Constrictibacter sp. MBR-5: one gene and its partner. The protein of the gene in region 1 binds, or shares a complex with, the protein of each later gene. Links are inferred from orthologs where the notes say so. Each region holds a gene or a part of one and is shown in the gene's direction. Other genes may lie near its edges. The genes, in order: ABIE65_RS04700 and tldD.

Region 1 (3,184 bases):
GACGCGTCCAAGCAGGCATTTCAGAAGGACTACAGAGTGCTGCCGCTGGGACCCGGCAAGGAGGCGTTCGTCAGCTTTCGCCCGACCCGCCCCGCATCGCATCTTGAGCGTTAGCGACGGCAGGCCGCTCGTTCCATGGCCGCACAACGCCGACGACGAGGCCGTCGATATCGTTCTCCACCGCGTGGACCACGCCTGCGGCGATCTCGGCGTTGGTATTCCACCGCGAACCCGTCTCTTCTATGCGAAACCCAAGGATGATCTCGCGATACTGAAGACCCTCCATTGCGCGAAACCGGCTGCCATTGCCACTCCGATGCAATGCGGGATCCGCTGCCGCGCTACCGAGAATCCGGAAAAGACGGCATTTAGTCGCAGCGCCTTCACCAGCGCGCTCGTCCGCCATCCGCGCGATCGTGTCCAGGGCGCGCGGTGCACCGGGCCTAAGCCAGAGGATCGCGAGTGCCAGCGGGCCGACGCGATTGATTGCGTCGGCAAGGGATGCCGCAAGACCTTCATCGTCGGAGTAGTCGACGGCAATGGGATTTATGCGCGTCGGAGCGTCCCTTGCAAGGGCAGTCAAGCGCGCTGCATCGCGGGCAATTACGGAAACCACGTCGCCTTTCGCAGCGAGCCGTAGGACGACCTCTCTGAGCATTCCCGTGCCGCCGACGACGAGCGCGTGCGCAGATGTTGTCGACATCGTGCCTCGTCCTTGACCGTGTCAGTGCAATTCTGCGACGGATCCCCGTGCGCCCCGGGATCTTGACCGCCGCAGCCCACGGGCAATGTGTTACGCATGAAGCCCATGCCGCAACGGAAGCATAGCTGACATGACTGCCCCTGACGCCGATCTGCTGAACTTCCTCGCCGATGTCTTGGCGAAGGCAAAATCCGTTGGCGCGGATGCGGCGGATGTGCTGATGGCGGAGGGCCACTCCATCTCTGTCGCGCAGCGCCTCGGGCGCCCGGAGCGGCTGGAGAGAAGCGAGGGGTACGACCTTGGTCTTCGCGTCTTCATAGGCCGTAGGCAGGCGATCGTTTCTGGCAACGACCGCCGGCCTGAAGCAGTGTCCGAACTCGTTGAACGCGCCGTTGCAATGGCTCGCGTAGCGCCGGAGGACGCCTTCTGCGGGATCGCTGATCCAGATCAGATCACGCATCAGGTGCCTGACTTGGACATCTGCGATTGGACCGAGCCGGAGACGGCAACCCTCGTCGACAGGGCGCGCGCCGCCGAGGAGGCGGCCTTGGCCGTCTCGGGCGTGACGAACTCGGAGGGTGCTGAGGCCGGATGGGGCCTGACGCGAATCGCTTTGGCCGCAACGAACGGCTTCGCCGGTGCTTACGCGCGATCGAGCCACTCCGTCAGCGTGAGCGCTCTGGCGGGTTCCGGGACCGGCATGGAGCGCGACTATGACTACAGCAGCACCGTTCACGGAGCGGACCTAGACGATCCCGCAGCCGTCGGTCGCCGTGCCGGAGAACGGGCGGTCCGGCGGCTGAACCCGCGCAAGGCCGCCACCGCTAAAGTGCCCGTCATCATCGACCAGCGGCTGGCGGGGGGGCTATTGCGCAGTTTCGCCGGGGCGATCAACGGAAGCTCGATCGCTCGAGGCACCAGCTTCCTGAAGGACCGCATGGGGGATCGGATTTTTCCGCAAGGTATCAATATTGTGGACGATGCACTGCAGCCGCGCGGGCTAGCATCGAAGCCTTTTGACGCCGAAGGCCTCGCAAGCGGCCGGACCCTGCTGGTCCAGGACGGGGTCCTCAAGAGTTGGGTACTCGATCTCTATGCGGCTCGCAAACTCGGACTCTCGAGCACAGGCCATGCGTCCCGCGGAACCGGCGGCCCGCCGTCTCCGTCGACGACGAATCTCTACCTCGAGCCTGGTAGGCAATCTCCAGCCGAGTTGATCCGCGAAATAGGCCAAGGGCTTCTCGTGACGGAGATGATCGGTACAGGGGTGAACCTTCTGACGGGCGACTACAGCCGCGGTGCCGCAGGCTTCTGGATCGAGCGCGGTGAAATTGCGTATCCGGTGAGCGAGATTACCGTCGCTGGGAACCTAAAGGACATGTTCCTCGCGCTGACCGCCGCCGACGACCTCGTGTTCCGAGCGGCGGTTAACGCGCCGACCTTGATGATCGAGGGCATGACTGTCGCTGGGCGCTGAGTAGAGCCTCGCAGGCTGAAATTACAAAGCCTACCTCTTCGCAGATTGCGATTATGTTTCGGGTGCATGACGTTTCCGTTTGTAGGGATAATATATTTTGTTAGGTCGGCTGTCCGGGAAGTGAAGATGTCACATTAGTCCTGTAGACCGGCATCATTGTTTGGCATCCACAGGGGTGGGTGGTGATGCGGAAGCTTCGGTACAGGACAATCTGGATATCCGACGTTCATCTAGGGACGCGCGGATGCCAAGCAGCAATGCTTCTCGATTTCTTGCGCCGCACGGAATGCGAGAACCTCTATTTGGTCGGCGACATCGTCGATGGCTGGCGGCTTCAGCGCCGTGGCTACTGGGACGCTTTGCACCATGAGGTGATCCAGGCGCTTCTCGGCAAGGCGCTGTCTGGGACCCGGGTCGTCTATATTCCCGGAAACCATGACGAGTTGATGCGCGGCTACTTGGACACGGAACTCGGTGGCATCAGCATCGTCGGCGAGGCGATCCACGAGACTGCGGATGGTCGTCGCCTTCTGGTTGTGCATGGCGACGAGTTCGATGCGGTTGTCTGCTATGCTCGCTGGCTGGCTGTTCTCGGCGACCATGCCTACACGCTCACCCTAATGCTCAACACTTGGTTCAATCGGGGCAGACGTCTATTCGGCAAGCCCTATTGGTCGCTGTCGGCCTACCTGAAGCGGCAGGTAAAGAATGCGGTCCAGGTCGTCAGCAGGTTCGAGACGGAGGTCGCTGCCGCTGCCCGGCGGCGCGGCGTCGATGGCGTGATCTGCGGCCACATCCACACGGCCGCGATCCGCGACTTCGATGGGCTTCTCTACTGCAACGATGGTGACTGGGTAGAGAGCTGCACTGCGCTCGTAGAAGACGATCGCGGTCATCTGCACATCCTTCATTGGGCGGAGATGGCGCAGGTCGTCGATCGCACGGTGCCCGAACTGGTGGCGCAGGCAGCATGAAGATACTCCTCGTGACAGACGCCTGGGCGC
Region 2 (3,227 bases), on another replicon or contig:
ACGCCGAACGACGGCACCGTCCAGGAATGCAGGACGTCCGAGGCCGTGATCAGCAGGCGGATGTTCGTGTCCACCGGCAGCACGATCGGATTGTTCGTCGCGAGGAGGCGCGGCTGCTCCGGCTGGCGCTGATCGTCCTCCAGCATGAGGCTGTCGAACGTGAAGTTGCCGTTGTCCGGATATTCGTAGGACCAGTACCACTGCCGGCCGATCGCCTTCAGCGTCAGCTCCGCCTCGTCCGTACGGTCGAGATAGTAGAGCAGCTTGAAGGAGGGAACGGCGATCACGACCAGGATGATCACCGGAATGCCCGTCCAGAGGACCTCGATCAGCGTGTTGTGCGAGGTCTTGGTCGGTTCCGGGTTCCGCTTCTCGTTGAAGCGGACCATCACATAGATCAGGAGCCCCAACACGAAGAGGGTGATCAGCGTGATGATCACCAGCAGCAGGTTGTGGAAATCCGCGATTCGCTCCGCTTGCGGCGTCGCGGCCGGCTGCAGGCCGAGCTCCCATGGCCGCGGCTGCTGTGCCGATGCTGGACCGGCCAGGACGGCGAGAGCCGCCGTCATCAGGACCGTCCGCAACCGATCCGACTTCCGTAGGATCATCCCCTGCGTACCTCTCGATCGCTTATGGTCTCCAGGGCCGAGGGCGTCACAGCCGCGACCCGGAGTGTTCCAACATACGCCAGCAGACCGCCGTATCCGTGCGACCTGATGTCGCTCGATTGTCCGGTCTTGCCACGCCCCGCCCGCCGTCGCCGGGCCGTTCTCACGGTAGCCCAAACGCAGCGCGCACCTATATAACAGGCAGCCGTTGCGCGCCCAAGCCCGAACCAGACGCCCGTCCGCGGCCGGCTGCCGCGTCGGGGCGGCGACTTCGGCAACGGCGGTATCGTCGCCCGATCTGCACACGACCTGCTCGACCACCTGCACCGATACGGGGACCACATGACCTGGATCAATGCGACCGACGAAATCTTCTTCGGCAATACCGGGCTCGACCGCGACCGCGTGACGCGCATCGTCGCGGAGGCGCTCGACGGTGCCGACGACGGCGAGCTTTTCCTCGAGCACGCCGCGTCCGAGAGCCTCGTCTTCGACGACGGCCGGCTGCGCTCGGCCAGCTTCGACGTCAGCCGCGGCTTCGGTCTGCGTTCCGTCGCGGGCGAGGCCGCCGGCTACGCCCACGCCTCCGACCTCAGCGAGGAAGCGATCCGCCGCGCCGCGGAGACGGTGAAGGCGGTGCATGCCGGCCACGGCGGCACCCTGGCCGAGCCGCCGCAGGCGACGAATCGGGCGCTCTACACCGACGTGAACCCGCTTCAGCAGGTGCCCTTCGAGACGAAGGTCAAGCTGCTGGCGGAGATCGACGCCTATGCGCGCAGCCGCGACCCGCGCGTGCGCCAGGTGTCGGTCTCGCTCGGCGGCGAGTGGCAGGCGGTGCAGATCCTGCGTGCCGATGGTCACCGGGTGGGCGACATCCGTCCGCTGGTGCGCGTCAACGTCTCGGTGACCGTCGCCGACGGCGACAAGATGGAGAGCGGCTCGCACGGCGCCGGCGGCCGGCGCGGCTACGACATGTATATAGATCCCGCGCACTGGCACGCCGCGGTGGACGAGGCGCTGCGCCAAGCGGTGCTGAAGCTCGACGCCGTCGCGGCGCCCGCGGGCGAGATGCCGGTCGTGCTCGGGCCCGGCTGGCCCGGCGTGATGCTGCACGAGGCGGTCGGCCACGGTCTCGAGGGCGACTTCAACCGCAAGAAGACATCGGCCTTCGCAGGCCTGTTCGGCGAGCGGATTGCCGCACCGGGCGTGACCGTGGTGGACGACGGCACCCTGCCCGACCGGCGCGGCTCGATCAGCGTCGACGACGAGGGCACGCCGTCGAACCGGACCGTGCTGATCGAGGACGGGCGCCTCGTCGGCTTCATGCAGGACCGGATGAACGCGCGCCTGATGGGCATGCGGCCGACCGGCAACGGCCGGCGCCAGTCCTTCGCGCACATCCCCATGCCGCGCATGACCAACACCTACATGCTGGGCGGCGACCGCGACCCGGCGGAGATCATCGCCTCGGTGAAGCGCGGCCTCTACGCCGTCAATTTCGGCGGCGGCCAGGTCGACATCACCAGCGGCAAGTTCGTGTTCTCCGCCTCCGAGGCCTACCTGATCGAGGACGGCAAGGTGACCGCCCCGGTCAAGGGCGCCACCCTGATCGGCAACGGCGCAGACGCCCTCACCCGCATCGACATGATCGGCAACGACATGAAGATGGACGAGGGCATCGGCACCTGCGGCAAGGAGGGCCAGGGCGTGCCGGTCGGCGTCGGCCAGCCGACGCTGCGGATCGACAAGCTGACGGTGGGCGGCACGGCCGCATAGGCCGGGCGAGCACGCATGGGCAAGAAGAAGAAGATCGCCTCGCCCTGCATCGGGGTCTGCAAGATCGACCGCGCCAGCGGCTTCTGCGTCGGCTGCGCCCGCACGCCGGCGGAGATCCGCCGCTGGAAGCGCGGCGACGAGGATGAGAAGCGTCTGATTCTCGCCGCACTGGCCGGGCGCATGCCGGCCGCGACCCCGGGCAAGCTGCGCACGCATACCGGCGGCTGCCATTGCGGCAACATCGCCGTGGCCTTCGAGACGCGCCGCAAGCGCAAGGCCCTGCGGCCGCGCGCCTGCCAGTGCGGGTTCTGTCGTGCCCATGGCGCGCGCACCGTCGCCGATCCCGAGGGCGCGCTGCGCGTCGCGGTGGCGGACACGGCGCGGTGCAGCCTCTACCGCTTCGGGCTGCAGACCGCCGATTACCTGATCTGCCGCGACTGCGGGGTATACGTCGCCGCCGTCATGCGCGACGGCGACGCGGCGTGGGCGACGCTGAACATCAACGCCCTCGCGGACGCCGCGAAGTTTCCGAAGAAGACCTTGCCCGTCGACTACGACGCGGAGGACGTCGCCGGCCGGGTCGCACGGCGGCGCACGGCCTGGACGCCGGTCATCGACCTCAGCCTGGGCGGGCGGCGGGAGGCCGCCTGAAGCACGGTCGTGGCGTCGTCCCGGCGCCGTCCTCCCCTTGCCGCCGCGGCGGGGCGCGCTGCATAGTCCCGCCGCCGACCAAGGAGGGACGAACGGATGGCTGACAAGAAACCGGTTCTGGGCTTCATCGGTCTCGGCGTCATGGGCAAGCCCATGTGCCGCAACCTGGCTCTCAAGTCCGGAACGAAGGTG

The links.
Region 2: the proteins of ABIE65_RS04700 (region 1) and tldD are in contact, whole or in part, in a solved structure (PDB 5NJ9), measured with the Escherichia coli proteins. The link is inferred for Constrictibacter sp. MBR-5 from one-to-one orthologs.

The regions. Positions count from the first base shown.
Region 1 is NZ_JBEPTK010000002.1:155,991-159,174, forward strand. What follows is about bases 141-3,006. They hold ABIE65_RS04700 (TldD/PmbA family protein), read left to right. Parts: upstream 141-833; coding sequence 834-2,180; downstream 2,181-3,006. Other genes in these bases: ABIE65_RS04695 (Rossmann-fold NAD(P)-binding domain-containing protein), read right to left, coding at 141-703; ABIE65_RS04705 (UDP-2,3-diacylglucosamine diphosphatase), read left to right, coding at 2,366-3,006. In the rest of the region: ABIE65_RS04690 (hypothetical protein), read left to right, coding at 1-114; more of ABIE65_RS04695, read right to left, coding at 71-140; more of ABIE65_RS04705, read left to right, coding at 3,007-3,154; ABIE65_RS04710 (glycosyltransferase family 4 protein), read left to right, coding at 3,151-3,184.
Region 2 is NZ_JBEPTK010000001.1:472,079-475,305, forward strand. The notes cover bases 259-3,167. They hold tldD (metalloprotease TldD), read left to right. Parts: upstream 259-950; coding sequence 951-2,384; downstream 2,385-3,167. Other genes in these bases: coxB (cytochrome c oxidase subunit II), read right to left, coding at 259-569; ABIE65_RS02235 (DUF1289 domain-containing protein), read left to right, coding at 2,400-3,035; ABIE65_RS02240 (NAD(P)-dependent oxidoreductase), read left to right, coding at 3,132-3,167. In the rest of the region: more of coxB, read right to left, coding at 1-258; more of ABIE65_RS02240, read left to right, coding at 3,168-3,227. UniProt on the Escherichia coli protein: Metalloprotease involved in CcdA degradation. Suppresses the inhibitory activity of the carbon storage regulator (CsrA).